DNA from 4 places in the Citrobacter europaeus genome. Region 3 is predicted to be linked to each of the others. Evidence: predicted binding sites of a transcription regulator. Region 3 holds the regulator's gene; each other region holds the start of a gene.
What was found. The regulator CRP, encoded in region 3, controls carbon source genes, mostly activating them, when cyclic AMP is high. The targets are predictions, from matches to a motif close to ATGTGANNNNNNTCACAT.
Positions count from the first base shown of each region.

Region 1: glpT (glycerol-3-phosphate transporter) is a predicted target of CRP. The motif match lies at 3,164-3,181, and genes of this name have one in related genera.
Region 2: uxuA (mannonate dehydratase) is a predicted target of CRP. The motif match lies at 2,315-2,332, and genes of this name have one in related genera.
Region 4: serC (3-phosphoserine/phosphohydroxythreonine transaminase) is a predicted target of CRP. The motif match lies at 1,864-1,881, and genes of this name have one in related genera.

Region 1 covers NZ_CP148084.1:1,654,235-1,659,698, reverse strand. Annotated here, with positions in the region: gene nrdB (class Ia ribonucleoside-diphosphate reductase subunit beta) at 1-198, shown strand, start outside; gene yfaE (ferredoxin-like diferric-tyrosyl radical cofactor maintenance protein YfaE) at 198-452, shown strand; gene glpQ (glycerophosphodiester phosphodiesterase) at 625-1,692, opposite strand; gene glpT (glycerol-3-phosphate transporter) at 1,696-3,054, opposite strand; gene glpA (anaerobic glycerol-3-phosphate dehydrogenase subunit A) at 3,325-4,953, shown strand; gene glpB (glycerol-3-phosphate dehydrogenase subunit GlpB) at 4,943-5,464, shown strand, end outside.
Region 2 covers NZ_CP148084.1:4,387,997-4,393,460, forward strand. Annotated here, with positions in the region: gene WHR59_RS20575 (fructuronate reductase) at 1-879, opposite strand, end outside; gene uxuA (mannonate dehydratase) at 959-2,143, opposite strand; gene gntP (gluconate permease GntP) at 2,405-3,748, shown strand; gene WHR59_RS20590 (lactate utilization protein C) at 3,798-4,493, opposite strand; gene WHR59_RS20595 (LutB/LldF family L-lactate oxidation iron-sulfur protein) at 4,486-5,464, opposite strand, start outside.
Region 3 covers NZ_CP148084.1:391,549-397,012, reverse strand. Annotated here, with positions in the region: partial or broken gene WHR59_RS01840 (hydrolase) at 1-615, shown strand, start outside; gene WHR59_RS01835 (YheU family protein) at 612-830, shown strand; gene WHR59_RS01830 (phosphoribulokinase) at 884-1,753, shown strand; gene WHR59_RS01825 (OsmC family protein) at 1,822-2,226, opposite strand; gene crp (cAMP-activated global transcriptional regulator CRP) at 2,535-3,167, shown strand; gene WHR59_RS01815 (YccS/YhfK family putative transporter) at 3,219-5,306, shown strand; gene argD (bifunctional acetylornithine/succinyldiaminopimelate transaminase) at 5,397-5,464, opposite strand, start outside.
Region 4 covers NZ_CP148084.1:3,290,754-3,296,217, reverse strand. Annotated here, with positions in the region: gene ycaO (30S ribosomal protein S12 methylthiotransferase accessory factor YcaO) at 1-989, opposite strand, end outside; gene WHR59_RS15610 (DUF421 domain-containing protein) at 1,126-1,818, shown strand; gene serC (3-phosphoserine/phosphohydroxythreonine transaminase) at 2,031-3,119, shown strand; gene aroA (3-phosphoshikimate 1-carboxyvinyltransferase) at 3,189-4,472, shown strand; gene WHR59_RS15595 (M48 family metallopeptidase) at 4,612-5,373, shown strand.

The DNA.
Region 1 (5,464 bases), 1.3 Mb from region 3:
ATCACCAACATTCGTATGCAGGCTGTCGGGCTCGATTTGCCGTTCCAGACGCGCTCTAACCCAATCCCATGGATCAACACCTGGCTGGTGTCTGATAACGTGCAGGTTGCGCCGCAGGAAGTGGAAGTCAGCTCCTATCTGGTTGGGCAGATTGACTCGGAAGTTGATACTGACGATCTGAGTAACTTCCAGCTCTGATGGGCCGCGTTACTCTGCGCATCTCTGGCACACAGTTGCTGTGCCAGGATGAACACCCTTCCCTGCTTGCTGCGCTCGAATCGCACAATGTCGAAGTAGAATATCAGTGCCGTGCAGGTTATTGCGGCTCCTGTCGTACCCGCCTGGTAGCGGGCCAGGTCGACTGGATTGCCGAACCTCTGGCCTTCATTCAACCAGGTGAAATTTTGCCCTGCTGCTGTCGGGCAAACGGCGATATTGAAATAGAAATGTAACGCATCGTGGGGAAAAATCGTTACTGACAAAAGAGCCGCCGGTGAACGGCAGCTCTTTATTTCTCCTGCAGGCAGGTATGAAAACGTTGACAGCAGACGGCCTTATCTAGCGGTTTATAACGTTTCATCCTATAAGGCCCGTGACCGGAGGTGCGTCACAGGCCTTGTGCCATTACTCTTTATTCAGGAACTTCACTGCTTTGTCGGGGAAGTCGGTGAACAGCCCGTCAACGCCCGCCTTGTTATACAGAATGTCATACAACTGGTTTACGTCAGTAGTGTAATCCGGCAACTGATCGGCACGAACGGTATAAGGATGCACCACCATCTTGTTCTGATGCGCATCCTGTACCATGCCAGTTAACAAGATATTGCCTTTCTTCGACTTCTCATCAACCAGCATGTGGTAGTCCGGCCCAATGCCGTCCGCATACTGCGCAACCTGCTTCATGGCACCCGGTTTAAACATCCAGTCGTAGTTGTAATTAACCCAACTGCCGTCCGGCTTTTTCTCCTGTGTTTCATTCCAGTCAGTGTACGCAATCAACTGTACCAGATTGAGATCCATCCCCATCTTCGGTTCCAGCTCATTCTTAATGCGCTTTAACTCTGCGACATCAAAACACTGCAGATAGACCTTGTCGTTCTTGTCGGTATACCCGTACTTTTTCAGTACTTCCAGCGTTTTAGCCGCAATGTCCTTCCCTTCCTGATGATGGAACCACGGTGCTTTCATTTCCGGATAAATACCGATGTTTTTACCGGTTGAATGATTTAATCCCTGAACAAACTCAATCTCTTCTTCGAAAGTGTGTACGCGGAAGTCAGATTTACCCATCGGGAAACGCCCTGGGTAGGTCTGGACCTTTTTGCCATTTTCGATATCAAAGCCTTCGGTAAATTTCAGCGATTTAATCTCATCCAGCGTAAAGTCGATAGCGTAATAACGCCCGTCTTTACGCGCGCGATCCGGGAAACGCTCGGCAACATCGGTGACGCGGTCAAGATAGTGGTCATGCAGGACGACCAGATGGTCGTCCTTGGTCATCACCAAATCCTGTTCCAGGTAATCTGCGCCCTGAGCATAGGCCATCGCTTTCGCAGGCAGCGTATGCTCCGGTAGATAACCGCTGGCGCCACGGTGCGCAATCACGATTTTATCAGCGGCAACCGCTGCGCTGCTAACCACCATACCTGCCAGCATTAGCGCTACGCTGAGACTTTTCAATGTGGTTTTCATCTATTAGCCCCCGTTACGCTTCAGTTCCATCTCTTCGTGATGACGTTTTTCGCCAATCATAACGACCACCAGCAGAATTACCGCCAGCACGCTACCGCCAATCATCACCATAAAGCCGCCGTCCCAACCGAAGAAGTCAACGGTGTAGCCGACAATGGCGCTCGCCGCCACAGAACCGCCGAGATAACCGAACAGTCCGGTGAAGCCTGCCGCCGTACCCGCCGCTTTTTTCGGCGCCAGTTCCAGCGCGTGCAGACCAATCAGCATGACCGGGCCGTAGATCAGGAAGCCGATGATAATCATACAAGCCATATCAACGTTCGGATTTCCTGCCGGGTTCATCCAGTAAACGATGGTCGCAATCGTCACCAGCGTCATAAAGAACACGCCGGTCGCACCACGGTTGCCACGGAAGACTTTATCCGACATCCAGCCACACAGCAGCGTGCCCGGAATACCCGCATATTCATACAGGAAGTAGGCCCAGGAAGATTTATCCAGTGCGAAATGCTTCACTTCTTTCAGATAGGTCGGTGACCAGTCGAGGATGCCGTAGCGCAGCAGATAAACAAACACGTTGGCGATAGCGATGTACCACAACAGTTTGTTCGGCAGTACGTATTGCATGAAGATCTGCTTCGCAGTCAGCTCTTCTTCCGCTTTCTCGTTGTAATCGTCCGGGTAGTCGTTCTTGTACTCTTCGATAGGCGGCAGGCCACAGGATTGCGGCGTGTCGCGCATCAGAGCAAAAGCAAACAGCGCGACGACGATCGCACCGAAAGCAGGCATGTACAGCGCCGCTTTCCAGTCATTAAACCAGGCCATGCCCAGCAGGAACAACAGAGGAGGCAGACCGCCGCCCACGTTGTGCGCACAGTTCCAGACGGAAACTATGCCCCCACGCTCTTTCTGCGACCACCAGTGCACCATGGTACGACCACACGGCGGCCACCCCATTCCCTGGAACCATCCGCAGAGGAACAGCAGCACAAACATAATCGCAATGCTCGACGTCGCCCACGGCACAAAGCCCATAAACAACATCACAGCGGCGGCCAGTATCAGACCCGCTGGCAGGAAAACGCGCGGATTCGAGCGATCCGAGACGGATCCCATGATGAATTTCGAAAATCCATAAGCAATGGAGATACCGGACAAGGCAAAACCCAGATCGCCACGCGAAAAGCCTTGCTCAACCAGATACGGCATCGCAAGGGCAAAGTTCTTACGTACCAGATAGTACGCGGCATAACCAAAAAATATCCCCAGAAAAATCTGCCAACGTAATCGACGATATGTCGGGTCGATCTCCGCTGCAGGCAAACGCGCCGTGTGTGACGCTGGTTTAAAAATGCTCAACATAGTGTAGCCTCCGTGGCCGTCTTTCATTCGAAGTAAACACTGCAGTTCGTCATTACTACCCTACCGCTCCCAGTGTGGCCGCGATGTTAAGGAAAGATACATAACAAAAATGTGAAACGCAGCACATATTGTTACAGATTTATGACAAATGTTCATAAAAGCGCATGAAATCACGTTTCATTTTCGAATAATGAGCGATTATGCGCGAAATCAAACAATCCATGTTTTTTATGTGGCTAAATGATAAAAAACGAACTGTGAGGAAAAACAATGAAAACTCGCGACTCGCAAACAAGTGACGTGATTATCATTGGTGGAGGAGCAACTGGTGCAGGGATCGCACGTGATTGTGCACTGCGCGGGTTGCGCGTCATCTTAGTGGAGCGCCACGATATCGCCACAGGGGCGACCGGACGTAACCACGGCCTGCTGCACAGCGGTGCGCGCTACGCCGTCACCGATGCTGAATCTGCCCGTGAGTGCATCAGCGAAAACCAAATTCTGAAACGTATCGCCCGTCATTGCGTTGAGCCGACGGACGGTCTGTTTATTACCCTGCCGGAGGATGAGCTCTCCTTTCAGGCTACCTTTATTCGCGCCTGTGAAGAGGCCGGTATTCGCGCAGAAGCGATCGACCCTCAGCAGGCCCGCATTATCGAACCCTCCGTTAACCCACAGCTGATTGGTGCGGTAAAAGTGCCGGACGGCACGGTTGATCCTTTCCGCTTAACCGCCGCCAACATGCTGGATGCGCGTGAGCATGGCGCGGTTATCTTAACGGCCCATGAAGTGACGGGACTGATTCGCGAAGGGGCAACGGTTTGCGGCGTTAACGTGCGTAACCATCTTACGGGTGAGATGCAGTCCCTGCATGCGCCAGTAGTGGTCAACGCCGCCGGGATCTGGGGCCAGCGCATCGCGGAATATGCCGATCTGAGCATCCGTATGTTTCCGGCCAAAGGTTCACTGCTGATTATGGATCATCGTATTAACCAGCATGTCATCAACCGCTGCCGTAAGCCGTCTGACGCCGATATTCTGGTGCCCGGTGATACCATTTCGCTAATCGGTACTACCTCGCAGCACATTGATTACGACGATATAGACAGCAACCGCGTCACCGCAGAAGAGGTCGATATTCTGCTGCGTGAAGGTGAGAAACTGGCGCCGATTATGGCGAAAACGCGCATTTTACGCGCCTACTCAGGTGTGCGTCCGCTGGTGGCCAGTGACGACGATCCAAGTGGACGTAACGTCAGCCGCGGAATTGTGCTGTTCGATCATGCAGGGCGTGACGGACTGGAGGGATTTATCACCATTACCGGCGGCAAACTGATGACCTACCGCCTGATGGCGGAATGGGCTACCGATGCGGTTTGCCGTAAGCTGGGTAATACCCAACCTTGTACAACGGCAGACACCGCGCTGCCTGGCTCACAGGATTCTACCGAGCATACGCTTAAACGCGTGATCTCGTTGCCCGCACCACTGCGCGGCTCGGCGGTCTACCGCCACGGCGATCGCACCCCTGCGTGGCTTAGTGAAGGTCGTCAACACCGCAGCCTGGTCTGTGAATGCGAAGCGGTCACTGCAGGCGAAGTGCAATACGCCGTCGAAAATTTAACCGTCAACAGTCTGCTGGATTTGCGTCGCCGTACCCGTGTTGGAATGGGGACCTGCCAGGGCGAATTATGTGCCTGTCGCGCCGCAGGTTTGCTGCAACGTTTTAATGTCACCACCGCCGCGCAATCTATCACCCAGCTTTCCGATTTCCTCAACGAGCGCTGGAAAGGCGTGCAGCCTATCGCCTGGGGAGATGCGCTGCGCGAAAGCGAATTCACGCGCTGGGTCTATCAGGGATTGTGCGGTCTGGAAAAGGAGCACCAGGATGAAATTTGATACCGTCATTATCGGCGGCGGTCTGGCCGGACTGCTGTGCGGCCTGCAACTGCAAAAAAGCGGTTTACGCTGCACGATTGTCACGCGCGGCCAAAGTGCCCTGCATTTTTCCTCCGGCTCACTGGATTTGCTCAGTAACTTACCCGATGGCCAACCGGTGACCGATATAGAAGCGGGCCTGAATGCGCTGCGCACTCAGGCACCAGCGCATCCGTATAGCACCATCGGAACCCACAACGTTCTGGAACTGGCCCAGCAGGCGCAAAATCTGCTGGAAGAATGCGGGACCCATTTGCAGGGCAAGGTACATCAGTCACATCAACGCGTAACCCCGCTGGGAACACTGCGCTCAACCTGGTTAAGTTCCCCGGAAGTTCCGGTCTGGCCGCTGCCTGCGCAGCGTATCTGCGTGGTAGGTATTAGCGGCTTACTGGATTTCCAGGCACATCTGGCCGCGGCCTCACTTCGTCAACGCAATCTCAGCGTCGAGACGGCAGAAATCGACCTGCCT
Region 2 (5,464 bases), 1.1 Mb from region 3:
CAGTTTCATCATTTCAAACGGCACCACGTCGGCAACGAACTGTGCGCCGACTTTGTCCCAGTCAGGACGACCGTTAACAAAGTTGTCTTCAATTACCCACTGGCGGAACGGCTCGCAGGCGATAGCGCACGGGTCGTAAACCCCCAACTGGTCGGCAATCTCTTGCAACGTTTCTGGCGTCGCCGCCGGAACAATGCGGTCGACCATAGTGCACGGGAAAGTGGCATTTGCTTCAATCCACTGCGCCAGCTGCGGGTCGCGCGCCTGCGCCAGGCCCAGCACCGCGACTTTCGCCACATGACCATTTTCACGTACGTTATCGCAGGACATCACGGTAAAGGCCGCCAGCCCTTGCTCACGACGCAGATGCAGCGCCTGTACGATGTAACCAATCGCCGACTTCGGCGTGGTCGGATTTGCCAGATCGTGTTTAATCAGTGGGTTATTGAGATCTAACTGACCGCTGGCGGCATCGGTGCAGTAGCCTTTTTCCGTGACCGTCAGCGAGACAATTGCCGTCTGCGGGCGTGCCATAGCCTGTAAAATACCGTCACAGCCGTCAAGATCCGGGTGCAGCGCTTCTTTCATCGAGCCGATCACTTTCAGCACGGTGTTGTCCGCGCCTTTTTCCGCCACGGTATACAACAGTTGTTGCTTGCGCAGGTTTTCAATCAGTACGCAGTCATTACCCGGCATCAGGTTAACTTCACAGATACCCCAGTCGCTGTCGGTGGTTTCCAGCAGATGGTGGGTGTACAGCGCCTGATGCGCGCGGTGAAAAGCGCCGCATCCGAGGTGAACAATGCGGGATTGCAGGCGCGAGCTGTCCCATGCTGGGCGCGCAACCGGCAGGTTGCTATTGGCAATTGTCGTTGTCATCGTGAACTCCAGAACCCGTTGAAAGACCAACGGAAGAGAAAAGAAAAACGCCGGTCAGACAGGTGACCGGCAACTCGCTTTAGCGGCTAAAGAAAGCGCGCTGGATAGCCATCTCAACGCCGCGCACTTCCGCCAGCCCTTTCAGGCGACCAATCGCGGAGTAGCCTGGGTTGGTTTTCTTTTTCAGATCGTCAAGCATCTGGTGACCGTGGTCCGGACGCATAGGGATCAGGTCCTCTTTGCCCTCGGCTTTACGGCGCTGCTCTTCCTCAACGATCGCTTTCACCACTTCGTACATGTCGACGTCGCCGTTAAGATGCGCCGCTTCATGGAAAGTTTTCGGGTTATCTTCACGCAGCGTGGAGCGCAGATGGGTGAAGTAAATGCGTGGGCCAAACTGTTTGATCATGTCGACCAGGTCGTTGTCCGCCCGCACGCCATAGGAACCGGTACACATGGTGAAACCGTTCGCCATGCTGTTGACCGTATCGACCATCCACTGCATATCTTCCACGGTGGAAACAATGCGCGGCAGGCCGAGGATCGGGCGCGGCGGATCGTCCGGGTGTACCGCCATACGTACGCCTGCTTCTTCCGCCACCGGAATAATCGCCTTCAGGAAGACGGCAAAATTCTCGCGCAGCGCGGCTTTATCGATATCTTTATAACGAGCCAGATGCTGGCGGAACTGGTCGAGCGTGTAGCCCTCTTCCGCGCCAGGCAGCCCGGCGATGATATTACGGGTCAGACGCGTTTTGTCTTCATCGCTCATGGTGGCGAAACGTTCATTCGCCTGCGCGATCTCTTCGGCGGTGTAGTCCGCTTCCGCACCCGGGCGTTTGAGGATATGCAGCTCAAAGGCGGCAAATTCAATTTGATCGAAACGCAGCGCTTTGGAGCCGTCCGGCAGGACGTATTCCAGGTCGGTACGGGTCCAGTCGAGAACCGGCATAAAGTTGTAGCACACGGTATGAATGCCGCACTGGGCCAGGTTACGCAGGCTTTGCTGGTAGTTGGCGATCCACTGCTGATAGTTGCCGGAACGGGTTTTAATGTCTTCGTGGATCGGCACGCTTTCAACGACCGACCAGACCAGGCCCGCCTGCTCAATAATCGCTTTGCGTTTGAGGATCTCATCAACCGTCCACACTTCCCCGTTCGGGATATGGTGCAAGGCGGTGACAACGCCAGTTGCACCCGCCTGACGTACATCCGCTAAGGTGACCGGATCGTTAGGACCATACCAGCGCCATGTCTGTTCCATGTTTTATTCCTCGTTTACGTTATGGACTCGACGATATGGCACATAAATTCCTCCTTTTGGTATTACATGTCAACCTGAAGTGAGAAATTGGTTAACCAAATCACGATATCTGCTGATTAGATCGCCAGATTACGGTCAGCCAGACCCGTTTCAATGTAAACATGTAACGCAATGTGACATTCATCGCATCAATGGTTAACCAATATATGTAACATCTCAACCAAAATCATAATAGTTCAACCAAATTAAGGTAGACGTTATATGCACGCTCTCAATATTCTGTGGGTCGTATTCGGCATCGGTCTGATGCTGGTGCTCAATCTAAGATTCAAAATAAACTCAATGGTCGCCCTGCTGCTGGCGGCGCTCTCGGTCGGCATGCTGGCGGGGATGGATTTAATGGAACTGCTGCACACCATGAAATCCGGCTTTGGCAGCACGCTGGGTGAACTGGCGATTATCGTAGTATTCGGGGCGGTCATCGGTAAGCTGATGGTTGATTCCGGCGCGGCGCATCAGATTGCTCATACGCTACTGGCGCGACTCGGCCTGCGCTATGTGCAGCTGTCAGTGATCATTATTGGTCTGATCTTTGGCCTGGCGATGTTCTATGAAGTGGCATTTATTATGCTGGCGCCGCTGGTGATCGTCATTGCCGCGGAAGCGAAGATCCCGTTCCTCAAGCTGGCCATTCCGGCCGTTGCCGCCGCTACCACCGCCCACTCGCTGTTCCCGCCACAGCCGGGTCCGGTCGCGCTGGTTAACGCCTACGGCGCTGACATGGGCATGGTCTACATCTATGGCATTCTGGTGACCATTCCGAGCGTGATCTGCGCCGGGCTTATCCTGCCGAAATTCCTCGGCAACCTCGATCGTCCAACGCCGTCATTCATGAAGGCCGACGTACCGGTTGACCAGAACAATCTGCCGTCATTCGGTGTGTCTATTCTGGTGCCGCTGATCCCAGCGATCATCATGATCTCCACCACCATCGCCAACATCTGGCTGGTGAAAGGGACGCAGGCGTGGGAAGTGGTCAACTTCTTAGGCTCTTCCCCAATCGCAATGTTCATTGCCATGGTTGTCGCCTTCGTGCTGTTTGGTACCGCGCGTGGTCACGACATGCAGTGGGTGATGAACGCCTTTGAAAACGCGGTGAAAAGCATCGCCATGGTGATCCTGATCATCGGCGCGGGCGGCGTTCTGAAGCAGACCATTATCGATACCGGTATTGGCGATACCATCGGCATGCTGATGTCGCACGGCAATATCTCTCCGTACATCATGGCGTGGTTGATAACCGTGCTTATTCGTCTGGCAACCGGTCAGGGCGTGGTCTCCGCCATGACGGCGGCGGGGATTATCAGCGCCGCCATACTCGACCCGGCTACCGGTCAACTGGTCGGCGTCGACCCGGCGTTACTGGTGCTGGCGACAGCGGCAGGCTCCAACACCCTGACCCATATCAACGATGCCTCGTTCTGGCTGTTCAAAGGCTACTTTGACCTGTCGGTGAAGGATACGTTGAAAACCTGGGGTCTGCTGGAGCTGGTGAACTCCGTGGTTGGGTTGATAATCGTGTTGATCATCAGCATGATTGCATAACATCGATACCGCTCTGGCTTATAGCGCCAGAGCGGTTTTCCATCCTGCCTCAACAATCCTCAATAATCAGATACACCGCCTTCACCGGGCCATGCACCCCAACCACCTTGATAAGCTCAATATCCGCCGTCGAGCTGGGTCCACTGATGATGTTAATACACGATGGCATACGCTCACCGGCCTGCGCCATCTGATGCAGTTTTTCTGCCAACTGCGCCACGCGCGGCAGGATGGTGCTTTTACGCAGCACGAAAATCGAGGACTCCGGCAACAGGCTGAGGGAGCGCCCGCGCTCCGGTGCGGAAAACAGCACCACGCCGCCGGACTCGGTCAGGCCATATTCGGCAAACACTACGCCGACTTTCGCCTGCTCGGCCTGGGTAATATTTTCGCTACCTCGCGCCGGATCCCAGACCACGGCGTTGCATTCCTGCTGCAAGCGTTCGGTGATGCCCAGCTCCACCAGCCGGCTGTCGCCGCTCAGCACCACCGGCTGCTGACCCAATTCTTCGCACAGGCGCAGCGCCGCGTCTGCGGCCTGGTCCTCGCGGGTCAGTTCGCAGCGGGCCAGCATCACTTCGCTGGCAAACTGGATAAACGCAGAGCAGCGCTGCTCGGGGCTAAGCTCGGTCAGGCGCTCGTTGGCAAAGTTGTTAACCGGTGCGGCATCCGCTTGCGGCTCGAAACGCAGCGGGCGACCCAGCGCCTGGGCGATGGTGTTTAAAAACGCGGTACGGTTATCCATTCTTTTTCTCCTGCGCCTGATGTTTCTTAAACCAGCTGCGGAAGCTCTCGCCGTCAGCATCAGGTAGATCGCGCGCCTCCATCCAGTCACCAATCGCGCCAACCTTGAGCGGCGTTTTGCCGCCATTGATAAACCAGCTCGCCGCATGCGCGCCCGCCATCATCCCGACTTTCCACAGCCCCGGATGGCTATTGGCATAGGCGAACATTTTGATCGCCCGCCGCTCGGCTTTCGGCGTAATGCCCTCCTCGGCCATCACCCGGCGATGACGCAGGATCAGTTTTGATAGCGGAATACGCACCGGGCAGACGCTGTCACAGGCCGTGCATAAAGAACAGGCGTACGGCAGGTCTTTAAAATCTTTATAGCCGCCGAGTAGCGGAGAAATCACCGCGCCGATAGGGCCGGGATAGATAGAGCCATAGCCGTGTCCGCCGATGTGGCGGTACGCCGGACAGGTGTTCATACAGGCTCCGCAGCGAATGCAGCGCAGCACATCGCGAAACTCTGAGTCCAGCACCTGCGAGCGACCGTTATCGACAATCACCAGATGGAACTCTTCCGGTCCGTCAACGTTATCCGCCTCACGCGGGCCGGTCAGCCAGGTGTTGTAGCCCGTCAAACGTGCGCCCACGGCGCTGCGCGCCAGCATGGTGATCAGCACATCCACCTCGGCAAAAGTCGGTGCGATACGCTCCATGCCCATCACCGCAATGTGCGTTTTCGGCAGCGTGGTGCACATGCGCGCGTTGCCTTCGTTGGTCACCAGGCACACCGAGCCGGTTTCCGCCACGGCAAAGTTACAGCCGGTAATGCCGATTTCGGCACTGAGGAAATCCTCACGGATTTTCTGGCGAATGAATAAGGTCATGGCTTCCGGCGTTTCCGGGCCGTCGTAGCCCAGACGTTCGTTCAGCACCCGGCGGATCTGGTAGCGATCTTTATGAATAGCCGGGACCACGACGTGCGAA
Region 3 (5,464 bases):
CACTGGCTGGAGCGTGAGTTCGGTCGCGTGCCGACCGCAGCGGTGGGCTATTCGCTCGGTGGCAACATGCTGGCCTGCCTGCTGGCCAAAGAAGGCAACGAGATTCCAATTGATGCCGCCGTTATCGTCTCCGCGCCTTTCGTGCTGGAAGCCTGTAGTTACCATATGGACAAGGGATTCTCTCGGGTCTATCAGCGCTACCTGCTCAATCTGTTGAAAGCCAATGCCTCGCGTAAGCTTGAGGCCTATCCAGGCTCGCTGCCGGTAAGTCTGTCCCAATTGAAATCTCTGCGTCGCATTCGCGATTTTGACGATCTGATCACCGCCAAAATCCACGGTTTCGCCGATGCTATAGACTATTATCGTCAGTGTAGCGCCATGCCGTTGCTCAACCAGATCGCCAAACCCACGCTGATTATCCATGCCAAGGACGATCCGTTTATGGATCATCACGTGATCCCGAAACCGGAAAACCTGCCTTCGCAGGTGGAGTATCAGTTGACTGAACACGGTGGCCACGTCGGATTCATTGGCGGCACGGTACGCCATCCTGAGATGTGGCTGGAATCCAGAATCCCCGACTGGCTGACAACGTATCTGGAGGTCTCATCATGATCATCCCCTGGCAAGATATCTCCCCGGACGCGCTGGACAATCTGATTGAAAGCTTTGTCTTGCGTGAAGGCACCGATTATGGTGAACATGAACGTTCGCTCGAACAAAAAGTCGCCGACGTCAAACGCCAACTACAATCAGGTGAAGCCGTGCTGGTGTGGTCTGAACTGCATGAAACGGTCAATATTATGCCGAGGAAGCAGATTCACGAGTAATCCGTAGCCGCCGGCCGACTTTACTATAATTATAACCATTTCATGGAGTTGTTATGTCTGCCAAACATCCGGTGATTGCGGTAACAGGATCCAGCGGCGCGGGGACCACCACCACCAGCCTCGCGTTTCGTAAAATTTTCGCGCAGTTAAATCTGCGTGCCGCCGAGGTGGAAGGTGACAGTTTTCATCGCTATACCCGTCCGGAAATGGACATGGCGATTCGCAAAGCGCGCGATGCCGGGCGGCATATCAGCTATTTCGGCCCCGAAGCTAATGACTTCGGTCTGCTGGAACAAACTTTCATCGAATACGGTCAGACGGGCAAAGGCCAGTCGCGAAAATATCTGCACACTTACGATGAGGCCGTACCGTGGAACCAGGTGCCAGGGACTTTCACGCCCTGGCAGCCGCTGCCTGAACCGACGGATGTCCTGTTTTATGAAGGACTGCACGGCGGCGTCGTCACCCCACAGCAAAACGTGGCCCAACATGTCGATCTGCTGGTTGGCGTGGTGCCGATCGTAAACCTGGAATGGATCCAGAAACTGACTCGCGATACCAGCGAGCGTGGACACTCGCGTGAAGCGGTGATGGACTCGGTGGTGCGATCAATGGACGATTACATCAATTACATCACGCCGCAGTTCTCCCGGACGCATATTAACTTCCAGCGCGTACCGACCGTCGATACCTCTAACCCCTTTGCCGCCAAGAGTATCCCGTCTCTGGATGAAAGCTTTGTCGTGATTCATTTTCGTAACCTGGAAGGGATCGACTTCCCGTGGCTACTGGCCATGCTGCAGGGCTCATTCATTTCCCACATCAATACATTGGTCGTGCCGGGCGGCAAGATGGGCCTGGCGATGGAATTGATTATGCTGCCGCTGGTCCAGCGACTGATGGAAGGCAAAAAGATAGGGTGAGGCGTGGAAAGTGCCCGATGGCGCTTCGCTTATCGGGCCTACGAATCAACATTATCCGGCGTCAGGGATTACGCGGCAACCACTTCATAGGAGTGGGTAATGTTCACCGCCTTTTCCAGCATCAGTGCCACGGAGCAATATTTTTCCGCTGAAAGGTCGACTGCGCGTGAGACTGATGCATCTTTCAGATCGTTACCCGTTACGATGAAATGCAGGTTGATGTGGGTAAACAGGCGCGGCGCTTCATCACGACGCTCTGAGGTCAGTTTCACTTCGCAGTTGGTCACATCCTGACGACCCTTTTGCAGGATCGATACCACATCAATTGCGCTACAACCGCCCGCCGCCATTAATACCATTTCCATCGGGCTCGGCGCTTTATCACCGGAGTTACCGTCCATCAGAATTTGGTGGCCAGAGGCGGACTCACCGAGGAAGGTTAACCCTTCAACCCACTTTACACGCGCTTGCATATTTCGTAACTCCAATGTTTCAATTTTCCTGACAGATTACGCGCACATAACAATTCTCGCAATGGAAGGCGACCTGCGTCATGCTGAAGCGAGACACCAGGAGACACACGGCGAAAGCTATGCTAAAACAGTCGGGATGCTACAGTAATACATTGACGTACTGCATGTATGCAGAGGACATCACATTACAGGCTGCAGTATATTTTTAGTAGCCCCCTTCCCAGGTAGCGGGAAGCACATTTTTGCAAACCCAGAGGCAGCGTCGTTTTCTGGCTCTGGAGACAGCTTATAACAGAGGATAACCGCGCATGGTGCTTGGCAAACCGCAAACAGACCCGACTCTCGAATGGTTCTTGTCTCATTGCCATATTCATAAGTACCCATCGAAGAGCACGCTGATTCACCAGGGTGAAAAAGCGGAAACGTTGTATTACATCGTTAAAGGCTCAGTGGCAGTGCTGATCAAAGATGAAGAAGGGAAAGAAATGATCCTTTCTTATCTGAATCAGGGCGATTTTATTGGTGAATTAGGCCTCTTCGAAGAAGGTCAGGAACGTAGCGCCTGGGTACGTGCCAAAACCGCATGTGAAGTCGCTGAAATTTCCTACAAAAAATTTCGCCAATTAATCCAGGTCAACCCGGATATTCTGATGCGCCTGTCTTCTCAGATGGCTCGTCGTCTGCAGGTCACGTCTGAAAAAGTCGGCAACCTCGCCTTCCTCGACGTAACTGGTCGTATCGCGCAGACTCTGCTGAATCTGGCGAAACAGCCTGATGCGATGACCCACCCGGACGGCATGCAGATTAAAATCACCCGTCAGGAAATCGGCCAGATCGTTGGCTGCTCCCGTGAGACCGTCGGCCGTATTCTGAAGATGCTGGAAGATCAGAACCTGATCTCCGCACACGGTAAGACTATCGTCGTCTACGGCACCCGTTAACCCCATCGAAGTGGCGCGTTACCCAGTAATGCGCCACTTTTGTTTGCACCGATGTGGCGAAGACTGATATACCACCCAGAGATCAACTACGCACTACGGCAGACGCTGGTGCTATGTTTACCTGTGGCTGTTGGTCTGATCATCGGTCAGCTTCATCTGGGCCTCCTCTTCTCCCTGGTCCCTGCCTGCTGCAACATTGCCGGTCTTGATACCCCGCATAAGCGCTTTTTCAAACGTTTAGCTATTGGCGCGTCTTTGTTTGCCGGATGCAGTTTGATCATGCAATTACTGCTGGCAAAAGATATACCACTGCCGCTTATCCTCACCGGCCTGACGCTAATTCTTGGTGTAACCGCCGAGTTGAGCCCTTTGCATGCGCGACTATTGCCTGCCTCACTTATCGCAGCGATTTTCACGCTAAGCCTGGCCGGCAACATGCCCGTCTGGGAGCCGCTGCTGATCTACGCGCTGGGCACGTTATGGTATGGCCTGTTCAACTGGTTCTGGTTTTGGATGTGGCGCGAACAGCCGCTCCGTGAATCGCTCAGCCTGTTGTATCGTGAATTAGCCGATTACTGTGAAACTAAGTACAGCATGCTGACCCAGCATGCCGACCCAGAAAAAGCGCTGCCTCCCCTGCTGGTTCGCCAACAAAAGGCAGTGGATCTGATTACCCAGTGTTATCAGCAAATGCATATGCTGTCGGCGCATCGCAACAACGATTACAAGCGCCTGCTGCGTGCCTTTCAGGAGGCGCTCGATTTACAAGAGCATATTTCCGTTAGCCTCCACCAGCCGGAAGAGGTGCAAAAGCTGGTCGAGCGTAGCCATGCGGAGCAGGTGATTCGCTGGAATGCGCGTACCGTAGCCGAACGCCTTCGGGTACTGGCCGATGATATTTTGTATCACCGTTTGCCGACCCGTTTCTCGATGGAAAAACAGATTGGCACACTGGAGAAAATCGCCAGGCAGCATCCGGACAACCCGGTGGGACAATTTTGCTACTGGCACTTTAGCCGTATTGCCCGCGTGCTACGCACCCAGCGCCCGTTGTATGCCCGTGACTTGATGGCTGACAAGCAGCGTCGGTTGCCGTTGATCCCAGCCCTGAAAAACTATCTGTCGTTGAAATCTCCAGCGCTGCGCAATGCCGGACGCATCTGCGTTATGTTGAGTATCGCCAGCCTGATGGGCAGCGCCTTACACCTGCCAAAGCCCTACTGGATTTTAATGACTATTCTGTTCGTCACGCAAAATGGCTACGGGGCGACCCGGGTACGCATCTTACATCGGTCGGTCGGTACGCTCGTTGGGCTGGTGATTGCCGGCGTCACGCTGCACTTTCATATTCCGGAAGGTTTCACGCTGGCAGCCATGCTGCTGATAACCCTGGTGAGCTATCTGATCATCCGTAAAAATTACGGCTGGGCTACCGTCGGCTTTACGGTCACGGCAGTTTACACCCTGCAACTGCTGACGCTGAACGGGGAACAGTTTATCGTGCCGCGGTTTGTCGATACGATCATTGGCTGCCTAATCGCCTTTGGCGGCACGCTCTGGCTGTGGCCACAGTGGCAGAGCGGTCTGTTGCGTAAGAACGCCCACGACGCGTTAGAAGCCGACCAGGAGGCCATTCGCCTGATCCTCAGCAACGATCCGCAGGCCACGCCGCTGGCGTATCAACGCATGCGGGTTAACCAGGCGCAGAACACGCTGTTCAACTCACTGAACCAGGCGATGCAGGAGCCAGGATTCAACTCGCACTACCTTGCGGACATGAAACTGTGGGTCACGCACAGCCAGTTCATCGTCGAACACATTAACGCGATGACCACGCTGGCAAGGGAACATACGATGCTGACGCCGGATTTGGCGCAGCGGTATCTGGAATCCTGTGAAATTGCGCTTCAGCGCTGTCAGCAGCGGCTGGAGTATGACGGACCGGGAAGCTCGGGCGATGTGAATATTCTCGAAGCGCCGGAGATGCTGTCCCACGGTCCGTTAAGCACTCTTGAGCAGCATCTGCAACGGGTTCTTGGGCATCTGAACACCATGCATACCATTTCGTCGGTAGCATGGCGTCAGCGACCGCACCACGGGATCTGGCTGAGCCGCCGACTACGGGACATGAAGGGTTAAAAGATTTGCCGGATGCGCTACGCTTATCCGGCCTACGAATCACACCTTACCCTGTAGGCCGGATAAGGCGCTCGCGCCGCCATCCGGCAATCAGCCCACCACCTTCGCGACAGCCTGCGCGAAACGCTGCATCCCTTCATCGATATCCGCCTGCTCTA
Region 4 (5,464 bases), 2.2 Mb from region 3:
ATCAGGCCGCTGGAATCAATGAAGTGGGTTTCAAGGTTAGTGTGTTCCGCCACTTCTTCATCGTCGAACGTCGGCGGGGTGAAGACATCAAGATCTTTCAGACCACGGCCCTGCAACAGTTCAGTGACGGTACGCTCCAGCGCAACACCGAAATCTGGGTGCGCGCCGAAGGAAGCAAAGCAGGTACCGTTGGCCGGGTTGAACAAGACAACGCAAATCACCGGGTACTTGCCGCCCAGCGAGCCATCGTAGGCGAAAATTGGGAAACCTTCCGCTTCCAGTTTGGCAATGGACTCCACCACTGCTGGATAGCGCGCCATCACTTCAGCCGGGATTTCCGGCAGGCTGATGCTTTCCGCGATAATGCGGTTCTTCACATGACGTTCAAAGACTTCAGACAGGCCCTGAACACGCGCTTCGTTACGCGTATTACCCGCAGACATGCCGTTAGAAACATACAGATTGCCGATAATGTTCATCGGAATATAGACAGTCTGGTTATCCGACTGGCGGGTAAACGGCAGACCGCAGACGCCACGTTCTTCATTACCAGACTGTAGATCGATAAGCATGCTGCCGGTCAATTCGTTATCTGGATCGTAAAACGCACGCAGACGTGTATCCAGCAGACCTTCTGGTACGTCGTCATTTTCAGTCAGCGGGAACCATTTTTCGTTCGGGTAATGTACGAACGGGCCGTTGGCGATAGTTTCACCCAGCCAGAAATCCGCAAAGAAATAGTTAGTCGACAGACGCTCAAAATATTCGCCCAGCGCGGAAGCCAGCGCCGCTTTTTTCGTCGCACCTTTACCGTTGGTGAAGCACAGCGCGCATTCTTTGTCGCGAATATGTACCGACCAGACGTTAGGAACGGGATTCAACCACGAGGCTTCTTCAATTTGAAAACCGAGGTCGAGCAATTTTTGCTGGAAGCGAGCGATGGAGTCTTCCAGAGCGGCATCTTTGCCGGGGATAAATGTTTGCGTCATGAAAATCACTTTTGTCGTACGGAAAGCGCGCAATGATACGGGTTTTCAATGGACGGCGCTATCGTCGCCGGAGTTCAGGCGTAAATAAAAGTATTAGCTATGCTTTCCTACAGCCAACCACGTTTAGAGCATAATAATGAAAGCTTTCGATTTACACCGTATGGCGCTTGATAAGGTGCCCATGGATTTTCTGGGAGAAGTCGCGCTACGCAGCCTCTATACCTTTATATTGGTTTTTCTGTTTTTAAAAATCACCGGACGTCGCGGCGTACGCCAGATGTCGCTTTTTGAAGTCTTGATAATCCTTACGCTGGGTTCTGCGGCGGGAGACGTGGCATTTTATGACGATGTTCCAATGTTGCCGGTGCTGGTGGTCTTTATTACTCTTGCCGTGCTGTATCGGCTGGTGATGTGGCTGATGGCGCATAGCGAAAAAATGGAGGATTTGCTGGAGGGTAAACCCGTCGTGATCATTGAGGACGGAGAGCTGGCATGGTCAAAGCTCAGTAGCGCCAATATGACGGAATTCGAATTCTTTATGGAACTGCGTTTGAACGGTGTGGAGCAACTGGGGCAGGTGAAACTGGCTATTCTGGAGACGAACGGGCAAATCAGCGTCTACTTCTTTGCCGATGAAGACGTAAAGCCGGGGCTCAGTATTCTGCCTAAACGCTGTACGCAACGATTTAAAGTCATACCTGAAGCAGGGGACTATGCCTGCATACGTTGTAGCGAAGTGGTGTATATGAACGCTGGAGATCACCAATTATGTCCGCGCTGTGCAAATCCAGAATGGTCGAAGGCCAGTCGGGCAAAACGGGTCACCTGACAGCGAAAATCTCGGTTTTTACCCGTCAATCCGATAGATTCTGTTGTGTGACGGATGACACATTTTTACCCTGGTCAGTTTTACCCATTGCGGCGCGTGTCACTGAATGATAAAACCGATATCCACAGGAATAACTTATACCAATGTCTGTCACCGGATTATCGTCAATGACAGGATGTTGATTGGACAACAACACAACGTGGTGAGGGGAAATGGCTCAGGTCTTCAATTTTAGTTCAGGTCCGGCAATGTTACCGGCAGAAGTTCTTAAACTGGCTCAACAGGATCTTCGCGACTGGAACGGTCTTGGCACGTCGGTGATGGAAATTAGCCATCGTGGCAAAGAATTCATCCAGGTCGCTGAAGAAGCGGAGCAGGATTTTCGCGATCTTCTCAGCATCCCCTCCAACTATAAAGTGTTATTCTGCCATGGCGGTGGTCGCGGACAATTCGCCGGTATCCCGTTAAATATTCTCGGTGATAAAACAACTGCGGATTACGTCGATGCCGGTTACTGGGCCGCCAGCGCAATTAAAGAAGCGAAAAAGTACTGCACGCCAAACGTTATCGATGCCAAAGTTACCGTTGACGGACTGCGCGCTGTTAAGCCAATGAGCGAATGGCTGCTTTCTGACAACGCGGCGTATCTGCACTATTGTCCGAATGAAACCATCGATGGTATTGCGATCGAAGAAACGCCGAATTTTGCCAGCAATGTGGTGGTCACGGCGGATCTGTCCTCTACCATTCTTTCCGCACCGCTTGACGTTAGCCGCTATGGCGTAATTTACGCCGGGGCGCAGAAAAACATCGGCCCGGCCGGGCTGACAATTGTTATCGTACGCGAAGATTTGCTGGGTAAAGCCCATGTGTCCTGCCCGTCAATCCTCGACTATACCGTGCTGAACGACAACGACTCCATGTTCAATACGCCGCCAACCTTTGCCTGGTATTTATCTGGCCTGGTCTTTAAATGGCTGAAAGAGCAGGGCGGTGTTAACGCGATGGATAAAATTAACCAGCAAAAAGCAGAACTGCTGTACGGCGTCATTGATAACAGTGATTTCTATCGTAACGATGTGGCGAAATCCAACCGTTCACGCATGAACGTCCCGTTCCAGTTGGCTGACAGCGCACTGGATAAACTCTTCCTGGAAGAGTCATTTGCTGCGGGTCTGCACGCGTTGAAAGGGCACCGTGTGGTCGGCGGTATGCGCGCGTCCATCTACAATGCAATGCCGCTTGAAGGTGTAAAAGCGTTGACTGATTTCATGGTCGATTTCGAGCGTCGCCGCGGTTAATCTGCTGTATTTTTCATCCCCACAGCCTGTCTGTGGGGTTTTTATGTCTGTTTTTGAGAGTCGAGTTTCATGGAATCCCTGACGTTACAACCCATTGCGCGGGTGGATGGCACCATCAATCTGCCTGGATCCAAAAGTGTTTCTAACCGCGCTTTGCTGCTGGCTGCATTAGCAAATGGCACCACTGTCCTGACCAACCTGCTGGACAGCGATGATGTCCGCCATATGCTTAATGCTCTGAATGCGTTAGGGATCAGCTATACCCTTTCCGCCGATCGCACGCGTTGCGAGATAATCGGTAATGGCGGTGCGCTGCACGCAGAAGGTGCAGTAGAGCTGTTCCTTGGCAATGCCGGAACCGCAATGCGCCCGCTGGCCGCAGCGTTATGTCTGGGCGCCAATGACATCGTGTTGACGGGTGAACCGCGCATGAAGGAGCGCCCGATTGGTCATCTGGTTGATGCGCTGCGCCAGGGCGGAGCGAATATTGAATACCTGGAGCAGGAAAACTATCCGCCTTTACGTTTGCGCGGTGGCTTCGCCGGGGGACAGGTTGAGGTAGACGGTAGCGTATCCAGCCAATTCCTGACTGCGCTGTTGATGACTGCGCCGCTGGCGCCGCAGGATACGACGATCGCAATCAAAGGCGAACTGGTATCCAAACCTTACATTGATATCACACTGAACCTGATGAAAACGTTTGGTGTTGAAATTGAGAATCAGAACTACCAGCGCTTTGTCGTACAAGGGCAGCAGCAGTATCAGTCTCCTGGGGCATATCTGGTCGAAGGCGATGCTTCTTCCGCTTCCTATTTCCTCGCGGCGGGGGCCATTAAAGGCGGTACGGTAAAAGTAACCGGGATTGGTCGCAACAGTATGCAGGGCGATATTCGCTTCGCTGATGTACTGGAAAAAATGGGGGCGACTATTACCTGGGGCGATGACTTTATTGCCTGTACCCACGGTGAACTCAATGCGGTAGATATGGATATGAACCATATTCCTGATGCGGCGATGACTATTGCCACGGCTGCGCTATTCGCAAAAGGGACGACCACACTGCGTAACATCTACAACTGGCGCGTCAAAGAGACCGACCGCCTGTTCGCGATGGCGACTGAGCTGCGTAAAGTAGGCGCGACCGTTGAAGAGGGCGAAGACTATATTCGCGTCACGCCGCCAGTGACGTTACAGTTTGCAGATATCGCGACCTACAACGATCACCGCATGGCGATGTGTTTCTCGCTGGTGGCGCTCTCTGACACGCCGGTGACCATTCTGGATCCGAAATGTACGGCCAAAACCTTCCCGGATTATTTCGAACAGCTGGCGCGTATTAGTACTCCTGCCTGATTCTCCCGGAACGCCGGTCCTCCAGACTGGCGTTCCGAGGTCCGTAACCGCACTGTTTTTATGCTTTCAACTAATGCTAATTTGTTGATGATTTAACTTATTTATTTGTTTTTACTATAAATATCAACGGAAGATTAGCATGAAGCATAAATCACTCTTTTTGGCGTTAGCAGTTTCCGCCACGTTGCTGGCTGGTTGTAAAAATGGTGTGAATGGCGACCTTGTTGCCAGTTCCGGTATGGCTGCTTATAAAGCAGCGACACTTTCTGATGCTGATGTCAAAGCCCTCTCTAACAGTTCATGTAAGCAGATGGATAGCGAAAATCAGCTGGCGGGTGCGAAAAGCAAGTACACTAAGCGCCTGAATAAAATTGCGAAAGCGTTGGGTAATAACATTGATGGAACGCCGGTTAACTATAAAGTTTATATGACCAGTGATATCAATGCCTGGGCAATGGCGAATGGATGCGTACGTGTTTATTCGGGCTTGATGGACCTGATGACCGACAATGAAATAGAAGGCGTGCTGGGTCATGAGTTGGGCCATGTTTCTTTAGGACACTCGCGTAAAGCAATGCAGACCGCGTATGCCACTCTGGCTGCGCGTGATGCTATTTCTGCGACCAGCGGCGTCGCTTCTCAGCTTTCCCAGTCTCAGTTGGGCGATTTGGCAGAAGGCGTGATTAATTCAGCGTTCTCCCGTAGTCAGGAATCAGATGCGGATGACTTTTCCTATGACTTGCTGAAAAAACGCGGTATTGACCGTCAGGGCTTAGTGACTGCGTTTGATAAGTTTACCACGATGGACGCAGGCCATGCCAAATCGCTGATGGATTCTCACCCAGCATCTGACGATCGCGCTCAGCATATGCGTGAACGCATCGCTGCAGATAAAAAGTAAATCAGTGTCATCTTCCGGGCTGGTTTCTCACCAGCCCGCTATAATTGCGCAATTCTTCCTCATATCGTTACAGACTAATCGGGTTTTTACA